Regions from separate parts of the Serratia sp. GW822-FHT06D09 genome, predicted to be linked through region 3. Evidence: predicted binding sites of a transcription regulator. Region 3 holds the regulator's gene; each other region holds the start of a gene.
The links. The regulator CRP, encoded in region 3, controls carbon source genes, mostly activating them, when cyclic AMP is high. The targets are predictions, from matches to a motif close to ATGTGANNNNNNTCACAT.

Region 1 (5,132 bases), on a different contig from region 3:
GTACCCGCTTGCCGAGCACGTCCCAACTGTATTTTAACGCGTGGTTAATGCCCGTTTCGTTAACGTCTTTAATCCGCACTGGCAAACCACCCCGCGTGGCGGTCACACAGGCGATACCGCCGCCCATCAGGCCGCCACCCAAAATGCCGATTCGGTGCAGTTCATGAGGTTGTGCATTGCCACCGCGTTCTTTTTTCAAGGAGGTAGAGGCAAAGAACAGGCTGCGCAACGCGGCGGACTGCGGGGTCATGGCCAATTCGCCAAACGCCCGCGCCTCGGCTTCATAACCGCTGGCGCTGCCGTGATCCAGACCGGTGCGCACCACCTGAATAATGCGTTCTGCGGCAGGATAATTGCCGTGCGTTTTCTCCAGCGTTTTCTTGCGCACAATGCTGAACAGCAGGCTTTTACCTAGCGGGCCGTTGAGCAAACGCTCCTGCCACGGCAATTCGCGCCGGCTCTGCCAGCCTTGCTTGACCCGTTCGACGGCAGCCTGCAATAAAATTGACTGGGGCACGGCATCGTCCACCAACCCCATGCGCAACGCCTGACGCGCCCGAATGTGTTTGCCGGTCAGGATCATGTCCAACGCCTTGCTGGCACCAATCAACCGCGGCAAACGCTGGGTGCCACCGGAACCCGGCAGCAAACCTAGCTGCACTTCCGGCAGGCCGAGTGCGGTTTTGTCATCCAGAGAACAAACGCGACTGTGGCACGCCAACGCCAGCTCCAGCCCACCGCCTAAGCAGGCGCCGTGAATAGCCGCCACCACAGGGACCTGGAATGCGGCAATCTGTGCCAGCGTACTTTGGCCTTTTTTCGCCAGCGCTTCGGCCTCTTTGGCAGTGGTACAGGCGGCAATCATGCTGATATCCGCCCCGGCAATAAACGAATCCGGCTTGCCGGAGATAATCACCAGCCCTTCCAGCGCCGGATGCTGCTGCGCGCGGATCAGTACGTCGTTGACCTGCTCGACAAACTCGGCCTTCAGGGTGTTTACCTTCTCCCCCGGAACATCGATGGTGATCACACCAATGTTGTCCGGACGAAGGGTCAGTTGAAAGGCCGAGGGTTTGGCCCGCTGTTCATGCAATGCGTTTTCAAAGCTCATTATTCCACCTCTACGATCATTGCGGCCCCTAACCCTCCGGCTGCGCAGGCGGTCGTCAGCCCCAGTCCGCCGCCACGACGCTTCAGCTCGTGCAACGTTTGGGTGATCATGCGCGCGCCGGTAGCGGCAAATGGGTGACCATAAGCAATTGAGCCACCCAATACGTTGAATTTTTCCATGTCCACTTCGCCAATCGCCCGGCTGCGGCCCAGCTTTTTCTGAGCAAATTCGTCGCTGGCAAACATTTTCAGGTTCGCCAGGGTCTGGGCAGCAAAAGCTTCATGCATGTCAATGAGGGTCAGGTCGGCCAGGCCGATGCCGGCGCGATCCAGCGCCAGCGGCGTAGCGTAAGACGGCCCGAGCAGCATATCTTCCCACACATCGATGGCGGAGAAGGCAAAGCTGCGCAGATAACCCAGCGGTTGCAACCCCAACTCTTTCGCTCGCGACTCACTCATCATCAGCACCGCTGCCGCGCCGTCGGTCAACGGCGTACTGTTGGCTGCGGTAACGCTGCCGTGCTTGCGATCGAATGCCGGTTTCAGCTTTGCGTAGGACGCCAGGCTGGAATCTTTGCGAACGTTGTTGTCTTCGGTGATTTGCGTACGGTATGGCGGCACATAGGCCGTCATCACCTCGTCGCGCAGCAGCCCCTGCTCCCAGGCTTTGGCTGCCAGTTGGTGAGAGCGGTGCGCCAGCGCATCCTGCTCTTCCCGGGTGATGCCGTGGCTTTTCGCCATTTGCTCTGCGGTATCGCCCATGCGCAGCCCGGTGGAATATTCCGCCACTGCCGGCGGCACCGGCATCAGGTCACGGAACTTCAGTCGGCTAAACAGCTTGAGACGCTGCGACAGGGTACGGGCTTTGTTGACGTCCACCAGCGTGCGCGCCAACGCTTTACTGACGCCGATAGGCAGAACGGAAGAAGAGTCAGCACCACCGGCGATGCCGATACTGATGCTGCCTGCCATGATGCTTTCCGCCACGTTGGCAATCGCCTGGAAGCTGGTAGCGCAGGCACGCGACACGCTATAAGCATCGGTATGCACGCTCATGCCGGTACCGAGCACGATTTCACGCGCAATATTCGGCGCCTCAGGCATTTGCACCACCTGGCCGAACACCAGTTGTTCAATCAGCGCCGGATCGATACCGCTGCGGGCTAACAGTTCACTTACCGCCGTTTTCCCCAGATCCACCGCTGGAATGCCGTGATAAGCGGTCGCCTGTTTGGCAAAGGGGGTCCGCAGTCCATTTACAATCGCAATACGGTCACCGTGACGGGTCACCAACGGCAGTGCCTTACTCATAAACGCTCCTGAAGAAAATAACGCCAGCGCAACGGTCAAGAAGAGGTCTGACCTGATGGGGTCATTGTTAACCAAATGTTTACATTTGGCAAACCGGCAGAAGTGAAAACTGAGAGCAGGAGCAACTTTCTAGAGGGGGATTGAGGAGGAAGCGAGCGGCGCGGGATGACCCCGCACCGTTTTAAAGCCGTGATTAACGCAGGCCGAGTTGAAAAATCAGGGTTTCTGCCTGGCAGGCGAAGGTGAAATCAGCCACCAGTTCCACGCCACCGTCAACCGGTTTAATGCTACTGCTGATGTCGCACGGGTCGGATTCCACACCGCGGGCTTTTTCGGTCAGCGTGGCCAACATTTTTTCTGCATCCTGCTGATTGGTAAACACCTGGCTGTAGGAGGCGGTGCAATCGGTATTGTCCATCACGGTACCGACATCAACACAGCAACAGGCGGCAGTTTCCTGGGCACTACATTTATTAATTGGATTGGACATGATTCATTCTCCTCAGGGACCGCCGTTACGCGAGTCCAAATTGCCATTTAGCTACTGGCGCAAAGACACAAGATTCTGCGTTTATTTTACTCTGCGATGAAACCGATCACTAGCACTTACTTTTTATAGGTGTTTTAAGTGATGGAAATCACAAATGAAAATCGACGTCTGCTAAGGAATGGTAAGAATATTGTTATGCATCGCTGGTTTTTTGTTATGCAGATCTCCTTTTTGATATCAATTTGGAAATATCTCAAAAACATTGTTGCAACATTTTCACAGGTCGGACCTATAATTCAGCCACTGGTCTGATTTGTCTGAATGATAACGGACCCTACAATCCCGCGCTCCTTGTTACTTTGAGTAACATAGTTTAAATAATAAACACATAATGAGGTTTTGGTCATGAGCCAGAAAAACCTATTTACTAAATCAGCTCTCGCAGCTGCAGTGGCAATTATTTCTTCAAACGTGTCTGCCGCAGGATTCCAGCTGAATGAGTTTTCATCAGCTGGTTTAGGACGTTCGTATTCTGGCGAGGGCGCCATGGCGGATACTGCAGCTTCCGCCAGCCGCAACCCGGCCCTGCTGATGATGTATACCCGCCCGGAACTCTCCCTAGGTGCGGTGTTTATCGATCCGGATGTAGATATCTCCGGCAAGTCACCTTCCGGTGCCAGCCTCGACTCCAAGAACATCGCCCCTACCGCCTGGGTGCCAAACCTGCATTATGTTCAACCGATTAACGATCAGTTTGCCATAGGCGGCTCGGTCACCAGCAACTACGGCCTGGCGACAGAATTCAACGACGGTTATACCGCCGGGGCTTACGGCGGTAAAACTGACCTGACCACCGTCAACCTGAACCTGAGCGGTGCCTACCGTCTGAACCAACAATTCAGCTTCGGCCTGGGCTTTGACGCGGTTTATGCCAAAGCCAAGCTTGAGCGTTATGCCGGTGAATTGCCGAAGCTGCTCGCAGCACAGGGTATGCAGAGTGGAAAGCTTACGCCGCAGCAGGCACAGCAAATCGGCGGCATCCCGGCAGATACCCAGATTTCGCACCTGAAAGGTGACGAATGGGGCTTTGGCTGGAACGCCGGTATTCTGTACGAAGTGGACGAAAATAACCGTTACGGCTTCACTTACCGTTCCGAAGTGAAAGTCAAATTTGACGGCGACTACAAAAGCAGCCTACCGTCGGCTTATAACCCACTGCTCGTTCCTGCCGGCTTGCCTTATGGCACCAACGGCAGCACCATCCCAGGCTCTCTGGATCTGAACCTGCCGGAAATGTGGGAAATCTCGGGTTACAACAAGGTTGCACCGCAGTGGGCTATCCACTACAGCCTGGCTTACACCAGCTGGAGCCAGTTCCAGGAGCTAAAAGCTACCGGCAACAACGGTCAAACCCTGTTTGAGAAGCACGAAGGCTTTAAAGACGCTTACCGCATCGCACTGGGTACTACCTACTTCTACGACGATAACTGGACCTTCCGTACCGGTATCGCCTTCGATGACAGCCCGGTGCCGGCCCAGAACCGTTCTATCTCTATCCCGGATCAGGACCGCTTCTGGTTGAGCGCAGGTACCAGCTACGCATTCAACAAAGACGCCTCTGTTGACGTCGGTGTTTCCTACATGCACGGCCAGAAAGTCACCATCAAAGAAGGTCCATATACCTTCGAATCCGTGGGCAAGGCCTGGCTGTACGGCGCCAACTTCAACTACCGCTTCTAATCTTTTCGATGACGAAGTCAGGAGCGCCCTTCTTAGGGCGCTTTTTTTTGCCCGCCGATCTCAAAGCATAAAAAAACCCGCCATCAAAGCGGGTTCTTTTCCTTCACCGAGCGAGATTACTGCGAGTCGATCTCGTCCAGATCGCCCTGGATCGCCTGAGCGTTCGGGTTGATCTCAGGTTTCAGCGAGCCGCCGTTCGCCAGGAAGTCGTTACGCTGGAAGTAGGCTTCGCGCACCATCAGGTACGGATCGGAAGAGTTGCGCAGCAGGCCGTCGGAATCCAACAGCTCGGCACGGGTTTCAATCCCTTCAACCACCCATTTGCCCGCCGACATCCAGAAGGTCAGGTAGCTCAGCACCGGATAGACCGTATCCGCCCAGTCACCGCCCTCTTCACGCAGGGTGAAACTGCCGTAGCCCGGCAACATCACATAAGGACCGTAGCCGACGCCATAATGCCCCAGGGTGCTGCCGAAACGGT
Region 2 (5,132 bases), on a different contig from region 3:
CAGCAGTGGCGAAATGTCGAGCAGCACCGAGCCGCACAGAAACGGGGCCGCCATGGCGTGCTGGCACAGTATCGCCTGCGGGTAGCTGAGGTGGTGCGGGATTATGGTCTGGATCAGCGAGAACAGATCCCGCATGACAGCCGCGGCTATCACGCGGGGTAAAGTGCGCGGCCATTATCAGTTATGACTCTGTGAGGCACAGCGTTGTTGACAATATGTGGGGATTTGCCTTATTGATAATGTATGAGCATAAACAAGGTTTCATTCGCGCAGATTATTATCACCATTCTCGGAGTGGTGGGATAGCGCGTCTCTGTCATGCTAAAACCCGCCGGTAAGGCGGGTCATATTTTCCTCCTGCCGGTACTCACCTTCAGGAGAACGCCATGAATAATTCCTCCCACGCCGTTTTACATTTGATGTGCGGCAAAGCCGGCTCCGGCAAATCAACCCTGGCAAATCGACTTGCGCAGCAGCCCCATACGCTGCTGATCGTTGAAGATAGCTGGTTGGCAACGTTATATGACCAGCAGATGAAAACCCTACAGGACTACGTTCGTTATTCCGCCAACCTGCGGCAGGTGCTGAGCGAGCATTTGGTGCAACTGCTGCGGCATGGTCTGTCGGTGGTGCTGGATTTTCCGATGAATACGCCGGATCGGCGCTTATGGGCCAGACAACTGGCGGAGGAGGCCGGTGTAGCGCACTGCCTGCATTTTCTGGACGTCAGCAATGCGCAGTGCAAGAGCAGAATAAAACACAGAAATGAGCAAGGTGAACATCCCTTTGTGCTCAGTGAAGAGACCTTCGATCTGCTCACGCAATATTTTGTCGCCCCTACCGAGGAAGAACGTCTGAGCCTTATCAAATACGGTGAATAGATGGGGTGAAGCGCAGAGACTGCGGAGAAAAGCATCCAATGCCGGCGACGCTATCGCCGGCATCGTCAGGATCAGAAAGGCTTGGTTGGCAGGTATTTACCGTCCAGGGTGATCACCGCGCGTTCGCCACCGTCCGGATCCGGCACTTTCTTGATGTCCAGTTTGAAGTTAATCGCACTGATAATGCCGTCGCCAAACTGCTCATGCACCAGCGCTTTCAGCGTGGAGCCGTAAATTTGCACCATTTCATAAAAGCGATAAATGGTTGGGTCGGTCGGCACACCGCCAGGGATGCTGCCGCGCAGCGGAATGGTTTGCAGCAGACGGATGGCGTCTTCGTCCAGATCGAGCTTGGCGGCCACCACACGTGCCGCCTGTTCTGGCAGCGGATGCTGACCCAGCAGAGCGGCGGTGACGAAGGCCAGACTCAGCCCGGTACCCTGGTTGATCGCTTCGAAGGTCAGGTTTTTACGGATCTTGGCGGCCATAATGGTGTCGGTCAAGGTTTCGCGTGGGGATGAATAATGCAGGGACTGTGTCATGTTATCTCCTTATTGAGATTAAAAACGGGATACGGCAGGGGTAGCCGTGACATTTGGATTGGTGGCCAGTGGAATAAAGCGGCGGGTTTCGCCATCCAGCGCTTCAATACAGCCGCTGGCAATGTCATAGACCCAACCGTGCAGCTTCAACCGGCCCTGCTCAAGCGCCAGCGCCACTGAAGGATGGGTTTTAATATTGGTCAGTTGTGCGATGACGTTCTCACGCACCATCGAACTGACGCGTTCACTTTCAGAGGTATGCGGATGGGCCTGATTCACCGCCTTGGCTGAATCGGCGTAACGCAGCCAATTCGCTACGGTTGGCATATGATCCAGGCACTGACAGGTGGCGATGGCGGTCATTGCGCCGCAGTCGGAGTGTCCGCAGATCACGATATCTTCCACGCCGAGTGCGGCGACGGCATATTCCACAGAAGCTGTTACGCCACCCGGCTCCGGGCCGAACGAAGGCACGATATTGCCGGCATTGCGGATCACGAACAGGTCACCCGGCTCACGCTGGGTGATCAGTTCCGGCACCAGGCGGCTGTCGGAACATGAGATAAACAGGGTGCGTGGGTTCTGGCGCGTGGCCAACTGCCGGAACAGTTCGGAACGTTCGACAAACGCCTCGCGCTGGAACTTCAAAAAACCCTCAATAACCTCTTTCATGCTGTCTCCATCAGGATGCTGTTAAGCGATGGGGGCATGATGCGCCGCTCTGGCTATAGGGTCTAAGACCCATTTATAATGGTCTCCATAGGAATTACTAATAGTTGAGGCGTTATGCTGCTGCGACACATCCGTTATTTTCTTGCCGTTGCCGAACAGGGCAACTTCACCCGCGCCGCCGAAGCGCTACACGTCTCGCAACCGACGCTGTCGCAACAAATCAAGCAGTTGGAAGAAAACCTGGGAACGCCTCTGTTTGATCGTTCCGGCCGAACGGTGCGCCTGACCGACGCCGGTATGGCCTGGATGCGCTATGCCCGGCTGGCGCTGCAGGATCTGGAAGCCGGCACTCGGGCGATCCATGACGTGGCGACGCTGGAACGCGGTAATTTGCGGCTGGCGATGACGCCAACCTTTACCGCCTATCTGGTGGGGCCTGTTATCGATGCTTTTTATCGGCAATATCCGGGCGTTTCGGTGAGTATTCATGAAATGACGCAGGACAGGATCGAGGCGCTTCTGGCGGAAGACCGGCTGGATGTGGGGATCGCGTTCAGTCAGGCGCAATCGGTGGACATCGTGGCCGAGGAGCTGTTTACCGAATCGCTGAATATGATGGTTGGGGCTCAGCACCCGCTGGTTCAACAGCGTGAGCCTTTGAGTGCGCAGGTGTTCGAACAGCAACCGCTGGTGTTATTAAGCGAGGACTTCGCTACCCGTCAGTTTATCGACGATTATTGTCGTCGACAGGGGATCCGCCCCCGGGTAGCAATGGAGGCCAACGCGATTGGTGCCATCATTGAAATTGTGCGCCGTGGCCAACTGGCTACCCTGCTACCGGCAGCGGTTGCGCAGGAAAACCCGCAGTTGCACCCGGTGCGGCTTACCGACGTCATGCCCGCTCGCCGGGCGGTGCTGTTGCAGCGTAAAGACGCCTACCGTAGCGCGGCGTCACGGGCGTTTATCGAGGTCTTGCACCGGCAGAAATTTAGCCAGGGACATTCCGACCCGCTATAAAACCGGCTGAATACCGTGGTAGTGTGGCGCACCGAGCTGGTCCGATCGTCACTTTCATTCTTGGCTGAATAGGGAGGTTTTTGTGAAAAGGATCTTGAGCGTTATTACTTTGGTTTTTGTTTTTTTCTGTTCCCTCAACGGTTACGCCGCTGAGCAACACCGTGAAGCGACAGAAAATAATTTATCCAAGGTGACTCATTTCTCTTTGGGAATGAACGGGTTTGTTGGCATTGGCAGTGCCGGAGAAACCGATGTAATAGAAATCCTAACCTACCAGGACGCGGGGGCCGTTTTCTTGCGTATTGCCAATAACCCGCAGGCAACCCCAGAAGCGAAACTTTATGCTGCCTGTGGCTTAAAAAAGCTCAATAACAAAACCGGCGAACCTAATTTCACCCAAGTGTGGGATCAACCGGTTTCGGTATTGAAAGGGGATGTTTTAAGGAAAGAAAAATTCAGCGATGTTTATTTCAGTATTCTAAAACAGGGGTGTTGGTAAACCTCTGCATTCACCTCCCTCAGGCCGAGACGTTCTTTCCACTTGGCCTGCCGCCGCACCTTTGCTCAAATTGTCACCGAAACTTCCCGCGATCTCTGTTGCCCGTTATGGCATAATGCGCGCCAAATCACATTCCCAATGATATGAAGAGCGAGCGCTGTGTTAAGCACTAACAACATCACTATGCAGTTTGGCAGTAAGCCGCTGTTTGAAAACATCTCCGTTAAGTTTGGCGGGGGTAACCGCTATGGTTTGATCGGCGCCAACGGTTGCGGCAAATCTACCTTTATGAAAATCCTGGGCGGCGATCTGGTGCCGAGCGGCGGCAACGTGTTCCTCGACCCGAACGAGCGCCTGGGTAAACTGCGTCAGGATCAGTTCGCTTTCGAGCAATACAGCGTGCTGGACACCGTCATCATGGGCCACAACGAACTGTGGGCGGTGAAGGAAGAACGCGATCGCATTTATGCGCTGGCTGAAATGAGCGAAGAAGACGGCTATAAAGTGGCCGATCTGGAAGTGGCCTACGGCGAGATGGACGGTTATACCGCCGAAGCGCGCGCCGGCGAACTGCTGCTCGGCGTCGGCATCCCGGTTGAACAACATTATGGCCCGATGAGCGAAATCGCACCGGGCTTCAAACTGCGCGTGTTGCTGGCGCAGGCGCTGTTCTCCGATCCGGAAATTCTGTTGCTCGACGAACCGACGAACAACCTGGACATCGACACCATCCGCTGGCTGGAGCAGGTGCTGAACGAACGTAACAGCACCATGGTTATCATTTCGCACGACCGTCACTTCCTGAACATGGTTTGTACTCACATGGCGGATTTGGACTACGGTGAGCTGCGCGTGTATCCGGGTAACTACGACGAATATATGACGGCGGCCACTCAGGCGCGTGAACGTCTGGTTGCGGATAACGCCAAGAAGAAGGCGCAGATTAACGAACTGCAATCGTTCGTGAGCCGCTTCAGTGCCAACGCCTCCAAATCCAAGCAGGCAACCTCACGTGCCCGCCAGATCGACAAGATCCAGCTGGAAGAAATTAAGGCTTCAAGCCGTCAGAACCCGTTCATCCGTTTCGAACAGGACAAAAAACTGTTCCGTAACGCGCTGGAAGTGGAAGCGCTGGCCAAAGGTTTCGACAACGGTCCTCTGTTCAGCAAGTTCAACCTGATGGTTGAAGTGGGCGAGAAAGTGGCGGTGTTGGGCCCGAACGGTATCGGTAAATCTACCCTGCTGAAAACGCTGGTGGGCGATACGTTGCCGGACAGCGGTACCGTGAAATGGTCTGAAAATGCCAAGATCGGTTACTACGCTCAGGATCACGAATACGAATTCGATGACACCCTGACGGTGTTCGACTGGATGAGCCAGTGGAAGCAGGAAAAAGACGACGAGCAGGCGGTGCGCAGCGTGCTGGGCCGTTTGCTGTTCAGCCAGGACGACATCAAGAAGAAAGTGAAGGTGTTGTCCGGGGGTGAGAAGGGCCGCATGCTGTTTGGCAAGCTGATGATG
Region 3 (5,132 bases):
GATCAGGCTGCCGACCCCGAACGCCACCAGCAGCAATATACTTTGCATCCCCAGCATGATGCCTATCATCAACAGCAGCGAGCGCATAAAACCAAAATTGGCGCCGGAGGTGGTCAGCAACATATTATTAGGGCCTGGCGTGATTGCGGCGACCCACAGGAAGCCTAACATCGAAAGAAATAAACTCGGTTCCATGAGGTGGGTGCTCCTCACCCAGGGTGATTTTTTGCAGTATTATTGTCAGTTCAGGATAGTGAAGCTAACAGCGCACTATTAATCCCACAATAGCCGCCAATAAGATTTTTACTCAGGTTATGCATGAATCCTTTCGCCCTTTGACCGGGGCCAGTAATCCGCATCTGCAGACGCTGCTGCCAAGGCTGGTGCGCCGCCGCGTGCAGCTAAAACCACATTGGCAACGGCTGGAATTGCCCGACGGCGACTTTGTCGATCTCGCCTGGAGCGAAGATCCGGCTCAGGCTGCCGGCAAGCCGCGCGTGGTGCTGTTCCACGGACTGGAAGGCAATTTCTACAGCCCCTACGCTCACGGTCAACTCAACGCCTGGCGTGAAAAAGGCTGGCTTGGCGTGGTGATGCATTTTCGCGGCTGCAGCGGCGTGCCGAACCGCAAGCAGCGCATCTATCACTCCGGAGAAACGGAAGATGCGCGTTTCTTTCTGCAGTGGCTGCGCGCAACCTACGGTGAAGCCCCCACCGCCGCGGTCGGGGTCTCGCTCGGCGGCAACATGCTGGCCTGCTACCTGGCACAGCAGGGGGCGGACAGTCTGCTGCAGGCGGCTGTCGTGGTTTCGGCACCGCTGATGCTGGAGCCCTGTTCGTGGCGTATGGAACAAGGCTTTTCGCGCGTTTATCAGCGCTATCTGCTTGGGCAACTCAAACAAAATGCCACCCGCAAGCTGCTGCACTACCCTGACACGTTGCCACTCAAGCTGCCGCAGCTCAAAGCGTTGCGCCGGATCCGCGACTTTGATGACGCCATTACCTCGCGCATTCACGGCTTCAGCGACGCCAGTGATTATTATCGCCGTTGCAGCGCCCTGCCGCTGTTGCCGGCGATCCAGACGCCGTTATTGATCATCCATGCCAAAGACGATCCCTTTATGACCGACGAAGTGATCCCCGAGGTCACCTCGCTGCCGCACAACATTGAGTATCAGTTGACCGAGTTTGGCGGCCACGTCGGTTTTGTCGGCGGCACCTTGAAACACCCCCAAATGTGGCTGGAATACCGTATTCCATCCTGGCTTTCCCCTTATCTGGACACAACCACGTGATTATCCCCTGGAAAGAACTGGAAACTGAGACCCTAAACAGCCTGATCGAGTCCTTTGTGTTACGCGAAGGCACCGACTACGGCGAGCACGAACGCTCGCTGGAACAGAAAGTGGAAGACGTGCGCCGCCAGTTGAAAAACGGCGAGGTGCTGCTGGTTTGGTCAGAACTGCATGAGACCGTCAACATTATGCCGCGCGGCCAGTTCCGCGCCGGGCAGGAAGAAATTTAGTGGCGATCGGTTCTATGACTGACGGAAAAAATCAGGTAACAATGGATTATTGCAAACCAACGCGCGGAATTTTGCCCTTGGCGAAAGGGCGTCAAACAGACCAATAATCATATCTGACGCCTGCGCATTTAACACGGAGTGACCTACCACCATGTCCGCCAAACATCCCGTTATCGCAGTGACCGGCTCCAGCGGGGCCGGCACCACCACCACCAGCGTGGCGTTCCGTAAAATCTTTCAGCAGTTGAACATCCGCGCCGCCGAGCTGGAAGGCGACAGTTTCCACCGCTACACCCGGCCGGAAATGGACGCGGCGATCCGCAAAGCGCGCGATCTCGGCCGCCATATCAGCTATTTCGGCCCCGAAGCCAATGACTTCGGCCTGCTGCAACAAAGCTTTCTCGACTACGGCAAAAACGGCACCGGTCGCTCACGCAAGTATCTTCATACCTACGATGAAGCGGTACCCTATAATCAGGTTCCCGGCACTTTCACCCCATGGGAAGCCTTGCCGGCACCGACCGATGTGTTGTTCTACGAAGGGCTCCACGGTGGCGTCGTGACCGAACACATCGACGTGGCCAAACACGTCGATCTGCTGGTCGGCGTAGTACCCATCGTGAACCTGGAATGGATCCAGAAGTTGATCCGCGATACCGGTGAACGCGGCCACTCCCGCGAAGCGGTAATGGATTCGGTGGTTCGTTCAATGGAAGACTACATCAACTACATCACGCCGCAGTTTTCACGTACCCATATCAACTTCCAACGGGTGCCGACGGTAGACACCTCCAACCCGTTCGCCGCCAAGGCTATCCCTTCGCTGGACGAGAGCTTTGTGGTGATCCACTTCCGCGGGCTGGACCAGATCGACTTCCCTTATCTGCTGGCAATGCTGCAGGGATCTTTTATCTCGCATATCAATACGCTGGTGGTGCCGGGTGGCAAAATGGGGCTGGCGATGGAACTGATCATGGCGCCGCTGGTGCAGCGACTGCTGGAAGGAAAAAAAATCGAGTAATCTACGGGGCGCGGTACAACCGCGCCCCTTTATCCGTTACGCCAGGTCGCGGATTTCAAAACTGTGGGTCACGCTGGCGGCTTTGCTCAGCATCAGTGAAACCGAACAGTACTTCTCGGCTGACAGGTTGACCGCACGTTCCACGATCTTGTCGCTCAAATCTTTGCCGGTCACGATAAAATGCAGGTTGATGTGGGTAAACAACCGTGGCGCTTCTTCGCGGCGTTCAGAGGTCAGTTTCACCTCGCAATCACGCACGTCGTTGCGTCCTTTTTGCAGGATCGACACCACGTCGATAGCACTGCAGCCCCCTACTGACATCAGCACCATTTCCATCGGACTGGGTGCTTTATCGCCGGCGTTGCCGTCCATCAATACCTGATGGCCAGACGCGGATTCACCCAGAAACGTCAACCCTTCCACCCACTTAACTCTTGCCTGCATGCTGGTCACTCCGGTTAATTTCTTAAAATCAGAGTACGCTTTCGCATAGAAACTGGCAACGGAACCTGATGCTAATCATGCTGAAGCGAGACAACACGAGACACCCGCCTCACTCTGTGCTACAAACAGAGCCGCAATAAATCTTTCCGGGACACTGATTTCAGGGAAACTCCCAGGGAAAGGCTCCTTTACCGGTATGTTAACAGAATGTAGCTTGCAGCTCTCCCGGCAAGTTAATATGCTAGAGCGACAGCGTATATTTATGACACGCCTCAAAACCTGCTGATAGCCACCATTAAAACAACGGCGACAGCACGTTTTACAGGGAACTCTGACCCCTGTGACACAAGGCAGCGATAACAACAGAGGATAACAGCGAATGGTTCTCGGCAAACCGCAAACAGACCCTACTCTCGAATGGTTCCTGTCTCATTGCCATATCCACAAATATCCATCCAAAAGTACGCTGATTCACCAAGGTGAAAAAGCCGAAACGCTTTACTACATCGTCAAAGGCTCCGTCGCGGTGCTGATTAAGGATGAAGAAGGTAAAGAGATGATCCTGTCCTACCTTAACCAGGGGGATTTCATCGGCGAGCTTGGATTGTTTGAAGAAGGTCAGGAGCGTAGCGCCTGGGTTAGGGCGAAGACCGCCTGTGAAGTGGCTGAAATTTCCTACAAGAAATTCCGCCAGCTGATCCAGGTAAACCCGGACATCCTGATGCGCCTGTCTGCCCAGATGGCAAACCGCCTGCAGATAACCTCTGAGAAAGTGGGTAACCTCGCCTTCCTGGACGTTACGGGCCGCATCGCGCAAACCCTGCTGAACCTGGCGAAACAGCCTGATGCCATGACCCATCCGGATGGCATGCAGATTAAAATCACCCGTCAGGAAATTGGCCAGATCGTCGGTTGCTCTCGTGAAACCGTGGGTCGTATTCTGAAAATGCTGGAAGATCAAAACCTGATCTCCGCTCACGGCAAAACTATTGTCGTTTACGGCACCCGTTAATCACTGAAAAAACGGCGCGATAATTCGCGCCGTTTTTTTATGCCCCGATTTATCATGTGGCGCCGACTGATTTATCATCCGGAAGTCAACTATGCACTGCGACAAACGCTGGTGCTGTGCCTGCCGGTTCTGCTCGGGCTGTTGATCGGCCAACTGCAATACGGCCTGCTATTTTCCCTGGTTCCCGCCTGCTGTAACATCGCCGGGCTGGACACGCCCCACAAACGCTTCTTTAAACGCCTGATCGTCGGGGGTTCGCTCTTTGCGCTTAGCAGCCTGCTGCTGCAACAGGCACTGCTGTGGCAAGTGCCGCTACCCGCATTGATGCTCGGCCTGGCACTGTTGCTTGGCGTCAGCGGCGAAATCAGCCCACTGCACGCCCGCCTGCTGCCCGCCGCGCTGGTTGCCGCCATATTCTCTCTCAGCATGGCCGGTACGGTGCCGCTTTGGCACGCGCCGGTGTTATATATCGTGGGTACCGCCTGGTACGGCCTGTTTACCTGGTTCTGGTTCAAGCTGTGGAAAGAGCAACCGATGCGCGAGTCGCTCAATCAGCTCTATCTGGAGCTGGCGGACTACTTCGAAGCCAAATATTCGCTGTTGACCCAGCACACCGATCCGCAGACCGCCTTACCACCGCTGCTGGTGCGCCAGCAAAAGGTCATGGATCTGATCACCTTGCTGTATCAGCAGCTTAATTTTCTGCCCCATGCCAGCAATCTCGAACAAAAGCGCCTGCAACGCACCTTTCAGGTCGCGCTGGATTTGCAGGAACACATCACCGTCAGCCTGCACCTGCCGGAAGAGGTCCAAAAACTGGTAGAGCAGAGCCAGGCCGAAGCCATTATCCGCCGCAATGCACAGGTGATTGCCAATCGGCTGCGCACGGTAGCGCACGATATCCTCTATCATCAGCATTCTCAGCGTTTCAACATGGACCATGAGTTGGCAGCCCTGGAAAAAGTGGCGGCGCAGCACCCGGACAACCCGGTCGGCCAATTCTGTTATTACCACTTCAGCCGCATCGCCCGCCTGCTGCGCACCCAGCACCCACTCTACCGACGCGATCTGATGGCCAATCAAAACCGTCTGCCATTCTGGCCCGCGCTGGTCAGTTACCTGTCGTTCAA
Region 4 (5,132 bases), on a different contig from region 3:
ACAACCACCGATCGCGGAACCCGTATTGCGCTATCTCAGCCTGCGCCGCGCCTGGTACCGGGTCCGGCGGAGTCCGCTGACGCTGCTGGGTGCTGCCATCATGATAGCCGTGCTGTTCCTGATGCTGTTCTCGCCGTGGCTGGTGCCGCATAACCCGGACGCCATTGACCTAACCGCGCGCTTACTGCCGCCTTCGCCCGAGCACTGGTTCGGTACCGACGAAGTGGGCAGAGACCTGTTCAGCCGAGTCCTGGTTGGCAGCCGTCAATCGGTGGCCGCCGGGCTGGCGGTGGTGGTATTGGCGGGGAGCATTGGCTCGCTGCTCGGCTGTTTCTCCGGCGTGATGGGCGGTACGGTTGATGCGTTAATTATGCGCTGCATGGATATCATGCTGTCGGTGCCGTCGCTGGTGCTGACCATGGCGCTGGCGGCGGCGTTGGGCCCCAGTTTGTTCAACGCCATGTTGGCGATTGCCGTGGTGCGCATTCCTTTCTACGTGCGGCTGGCGCGCGGCCAAACGTTAACGCTGCGTCATCAGGCGTATATGCAAGCGGCGCGCACCTTTGGCGCTTCGCGCTGGCATCTGATTGGTTGGCACGTGCTGCGCAATGTGATGCCGCCGTTGGTGGTGCAGGCGTCGCTGGATATCGGTACCGCGATTCTGATGGCGGCTACGCTGGGCTTCATCGGCCTGGGTGCCCAGCAACCGACCGCCGAATGGGGCGCTATGGTGGCCAATGGCCGCAACTATGTGCTCGACCAATGGTGGTATTCGGCCTTTCCCGGCACGGCGATCCTGATCACCGCCACCGGTTTCAACCTGTTCGGCGACGGTCTGCGCGACCTGCTGGATCCTAAAACCCGGGGGCGCTGATGAGTGAAACCACCGTTTTATCAATCGATGAATTGCAGCTGGAGTTTCCGATTTACGGCGGCAGCGTCAAGGCGCTCAATCGCGTTTCGTTGCAGGTCAAGGCGGGTGAAATCGTTGGCGTGGTGGGCGAGTCCGGCTCCGGCAAGTCGGTCACTGCGATGATGACGTTACGGCTGCTGGCGGAAGAGGGTTACCGCGTGACCGGCGGTTCGTTGGAGATGCTGGGCACCGACGTGCTTAACGCCAGCGAGCGGCAAATGCGCCAGTTGCGTGGTGCGCGGGTGTCGATGATTTTTCAGGAGCCCATGAGCGCGCTCAATCCAACGCGCAAGATCGGCCGCCAGATGTGCGAGGTGATCCGCCTGCACCAGCGACTTTCCGCCTCGGCGGCTCGCGACAAGGCGATTCAGCTGTTACAGGAAATGCAGATTGCCGATGCACAGCGGGTGATGGAGCGTTATCCGTTTGAGCTGTCCGGCGGTATGCGCCAACGGGTGCTGATTGCCATGGCATTTTCCTGCGAACCGGAACTGATCATCGCCGACGAACCCACCACTGCGCTGGACGTCACGGTCCAGCGTCAGGTGTTGCGTTTGCTACAGCAGAAGGCGCGAGCCAGCGGCACGGCGGTGCTATTTATCACTCACGATATGGCTGTGGTGTCGCAACTTTGCGACCGGGTGTATGTGATGTACGCAGGACACGTGATTGAGAGTGGCGCAACCGCCAATGTGATTGAGCATCCCAGTCATCCGTACTCCATTGGGTTATTGCTGGCGGCGCCGGAGCGTGCCGAACCGCGCAGCCTGCTGCAGGCTATCCCTGGTACGGTGCCCAACCTGAGTGCGTTACCGCCAGGCTGCGCTTTTAGCAACCGTTGCCGCCATGCTGACGCTCAGTGTCGGCATACGCCGAGGCTTACGCCATTGGTGGCAGAGCCGAGCCAAAGGGTAGCCTGTTGGCATCCGCAGTCTGTCGATTTGGAGGTGCAGAATGAACGTTGAGGCACTGCTGGAACTGCGCGACGTGCGATTGCGTTTCCCCGCCAGCTATAACTGGCGCGGCAAGCCGCGAGAGTATGTTCATGCGCTCAATGGGTTGGATCTGAACATTATGCGCGGCGAAACCTTGGGCATCGTTGGCGAGTCCGGCTGCGGCAAAAGCACCCTGGCGCAGTTGCTGATGGGGTTGTTGAAGCCCAGCAGCGGCGAGCTGCTGCGGGCGCGCAATGCCGGCTCCTGGTTTGGCAGCGGCATGCAAATGGTGTTTCAGGATCCGCAGTCATCGCTCGATCCGCGCCTGCCGGTATGGCGAATTATCACCGAGCCGGTGTACGTGCAGCAACACAACAGCGTGGCGGAACGACGGGCGCAGGCGGCGGAGTTGGCTCAGCAGGTGGGACTGCGGCCGGAGGCGATTGACCGGTTGCCGCACGAGTTCTCCGGCGGACAGCGACAGCGTATTTCCATTGCACGCGCACTGTCGTCGCAGCCGGACATCATCGTGCTGGACGAACCTACTTCGGCGCTGGATATTTCGGTGCAGGCGCAGATCCTCAATTTACTGGTGGAACTGCAACGCCAGCGCAACCTGACTTATGTGCTGATCTCGCATAACGTCTCGGTGATCCAGCACATGAGCGATCGGGTAGCGGTGATGTATCTGGGGCAGATTGTCGAATTGGGGCCGACCGCACAGGTGTTGCGCCAGCCGCAGCACCCTTACACCCGGTTGCTGCTGGATTCGGTGCCCCGTACCGGCCGTTCACTGAGCGACAGCACAATTGAAGACCGCAAAGGGGAATTACCGGGCAACCGTCAGTTGCCGCAGGGCTGCTTTTTTCGCGAACGTTGCCCTTACGCCGGCGAGGGGTGCCAGCGACCGCAAAGTTTGAGCGTCAACTTGGGCGGCACGGCGGTGCGTTGCCATAAGGTGGCGTAGCCAATAGTGCCTGAACTGGGCAGGAGAAAATAACGAATTAACACGGCAGGCAAAGCGGACAGCGCTTCGCCTGCTGATGTTGAGTCAGGGCAGTGGCCAATCGGTAGGGGTGTTACTGACGACCTCGACATACATGTCCCAGGCGTGGGACCAGAATTGCGTAAAGCCTTCCTGACTGAAGCTAATCCCCATCAGGCCCATCACGAACCAGCAGGTGGTGAACAACCCGAGGCTGCTGAACATAAATGCCATGCCGTTGCGGCTGGTCTTACGGCAAACGACGTTTAGCTGGCTGGCCATAAACATCATAACGGCGCTAAGTAACTCCCAGCGCATCATAATAAAACCTGTGGCAATGGCACTCATCGAACGGGATCCTTGGTGATAAAGCTGCTCCCGGCGAGCGGCCGGAAGGTCAGGGCAATGGGTGAAATAGTGTGATCTGCGTCACATTGTAGCACTGGGGGAAATCGCTGCTCAATCCCTGAGCGGGAGAAAAATCGGCATTTGGTAACATTCCAACATGCTGAAACATTTATGCCATTTCATTAGCAACCTTTTAATGGGGAGCGCAAACCAATAACGCTATGCTTGCCGACTTTTCACTGCCCTGATTTATCTTGGGAAAATGTGACGTCTGACAGGTAACTCGCCACGTATGGCCCTATTAAAAGATAAAATTCGCGACCATTCCGCCGAAGAAATGTTGTTTATACGCCGCGCCGGCGTGGCTATGGTGTTGGTTGTCGCCTGTTTTGGCGTGTTGATCCTCAACCTGTACCGCCTGCAGGTAAAACAGCATGCGTTCTACCAGACGCGATCCAATCAAAACGACATCAAGATGGTGCCGATTGCCCCCAGTCGCGGGCTGATTTTCGACCGCAACGGCATTCCGCTGGTGCGTAACATTACGCTGTATCAGATCCAGATTATCCCCAGCAAAATCGACAATATGACCGCGCTGCTGCAGGCGCTGACGCCGATTGTCGATCTGACCTCCGAAGACATCGCCGCTTTTCGCGATGACATGCACCACAATGGCCGCTATAAGCCGGTCACCTTGAAAAGCGGACTGACGGAAACCGAGGTGGCGCGCTTCGCGGTCAATCAATACCGTTTTGACGGGGTGACGATTGACACCTATCAGCAGCGGGAATATCCCTACGGTGCCGAACTGGCCCACGTGGTGGGTTACGTGTCTAAAATCAACGATGGCGATTTGAAGCGGCTGGACAAGGCGGGCCTCAGCGAGAACTATGCCGCCGACCACAATATCGGCAAGCAGGGCATCGAGGCTTATTATGAGTCAGAGTTGCATGGCACCACCGGTTATCAGGAAGTCGAAGTGGATAACCACGGTCGCGTGATACGCCTGCTGAAAGAACAACCGCCACAGGCGGGCAAAAACATTTACCTGACGCTCGATCTGCCGCTGCAGCAATATATCGAATCGGTGCTTAAAGGGCAGCGGGCGGCAGTGGTGGTGGAAGACCCGCGCGACGGTGGCATTTTGGCCATGGTCTCCAGCCCCAGTTACGATCCCAACCCTTTTGTGAAGGGCATCAGCTATCCCGCGTATAAAGCTCTGCTGAGCAACCCCGATCTGCCGCTGATTAACCGCGTCACGCAAGGGCTCTACCCACCGGCATCCACGGTGAAGCCTTACATGGCCACGTCCGCGCTGTTTGCCGGAGTGATCACCCCCAACACCACCTTCTTTGGCGCGCCGACCTGGACCTTACCGGGCACCCAGCGCCGTTATCGTGACTGGCTTAAAACCGGGCATGGCATGCTGAACGTGACCAAGGCGATAGAAGAATCGGCCGATACCTTCTTTTATCAGGTGGCGTTTGAAATGGGCATTGACCGTATTCACAGCTGGCTAAGCCAGTTTGGTTATGGTCAGGCGACCGGGATTGACCTTAACGAAGAGTATCGCGGCGTGCTGCCAAGCCGCGAATGGAAACAGCGGGTGCATAAAAAAGCCTGGTATCAGGGGGACACCATCTCGGTAGGCATCGGCCAGGGATATTGGGTGGCTACGCCGATCCAGATGGTGAAGGCGTTAACGACGCTGATCAACAACGGCAAGGTGAAAACGCCCCATTTGTTGTATTCCATGCGGCAGGGCAACCTGGTGAGTCGCTACCAGCCACCGGTAGAGAGTGCACAGATTGGTGATGCCAAATCGCCGTACTGGGGCATCGTTCGCAATGGCATGTACGGCATGGCCAATCTGCCAAACGGCACCGGTTATAAGCTGTTCCATACTGCGCCGTATCAGATTGCCGCCAAGTCCGGGACTTCACAGGTGTTT

Region 1: AC1RKG_RS19935 (YfcZ/YiiS family protein) is a predicted target of CRP. The motif match lies at 3,048-3,065, and genes of this name have one in related genera.
Region 2: AC1RKG_RS05245 (ABC-F family ATPase) is a predicted target of CRP. The motif match lies at 3,727-3,744, and genes of this name have one in related genera.
Region 4: AC1RKG_RS01825 (YjcB family protein) is a predicted target of CRP. The motif match lies at 3,251-3,268, and genes of this name have one in related genera.

The regions. Positions count from the first base shown of each region.
Region 1 is NZ_JBXALO010000009.1:113,746-118,877, reverse strand. Features, by position in the region: gene fadJ (fatty acid oxidation complex subunit alpha FadJ) at 1-1,111, opposite strand, end outside; gene fadI (acetyl-CoA C-acyltransferase FadI) at 1,111-2,421, opposite strand; gene AC1RKG_RS19935 (YfcZ/YiiS family protein) at 2,615-2,911, opposite strand; gene fadL (long-chain fatty acid transporter FadL) at 3,311-4,651, shown strand; gene mlaA (phospholipid-binding lipoprotein MlaA) at 4,768-5,132, opposite strand, start outside.
Region 2 is NZ_JBXALO010000002.1:296,999-302,130, forward strand. Features, by position in the region: gene AC1RKG_RS05215 (antibiotic biosynthesis monooxygenase family protein) at 1-162, shown strand, start outside; gene AC1RKG_RS05220 (P-loop nucleotide/nucleoside kinase family protein) at 387-881, shown strand; gene cynS (cyanase) at 953-1,423, opposite strand; gene AC1RKG_RS05230 (carbonic anhydrase) at 1,442-2,095, opposite strand; gene cynR (transcriptional regulator CynR) at 2,210-3,112, shown strand; gene mchS3 (MchS3 family protein) at 3,195-3,611, shown strand; gene AC1RKG_RS05245 (ABC-F family ATPase) at 3,771-5,132, shown strand, end outside.
Region 3 is NZ_JBXALO010000016.1:10,392-15,523, forward strand. Features, by position in the region: gene AC1RKG_RS23675 (LysE family translocator) at 1-195, opposite strand, end outside; gene AC1RKG_RS23680 (hydrolase) at 315-1,295, shown strand; gene AC1RKG_RS23685 (YheU family protein) at 1,292-1,525, shown strand; gene AC1RKG_RS23690 (phosphoribulokinase) at 1,677-2,546, shown strand; gene AC1RKG_RS23695 (OsmC family protein) at 2,583-2,990, opposite strand; gene crp (cAMP-activated global transcriptional regulator CRP) at 3,370-4,002, shown strand; gene AC1RKG_RS23705 (YccS/YhfK family putative transporter) at 4,057-5,132, shown strand, end outside.
Region 4 is NZ_JBXALO010000001.1:386,019-391,150, forward strand. Features, by position in the region: gene ddpC (D,D-dipeptide ABC transporter permease) at 1-874, shown strand, start outside; gene AC1RKG_RS01815 (ABC transporter ATP-binding protein) at 874-1,878, shown strand; gene AC1RKG_RS01820 (oligopeptide/dipeptide ABC transporter ATP-binding protein) at 1,868-2,815, shown strand; gene AC1RKG_RS01825 (YjcB family protein) at 2,900-3,181, opposite strand; gene mrdA (penicillin-binding protein 2) at 3,474-5,132, shown strand, end outside.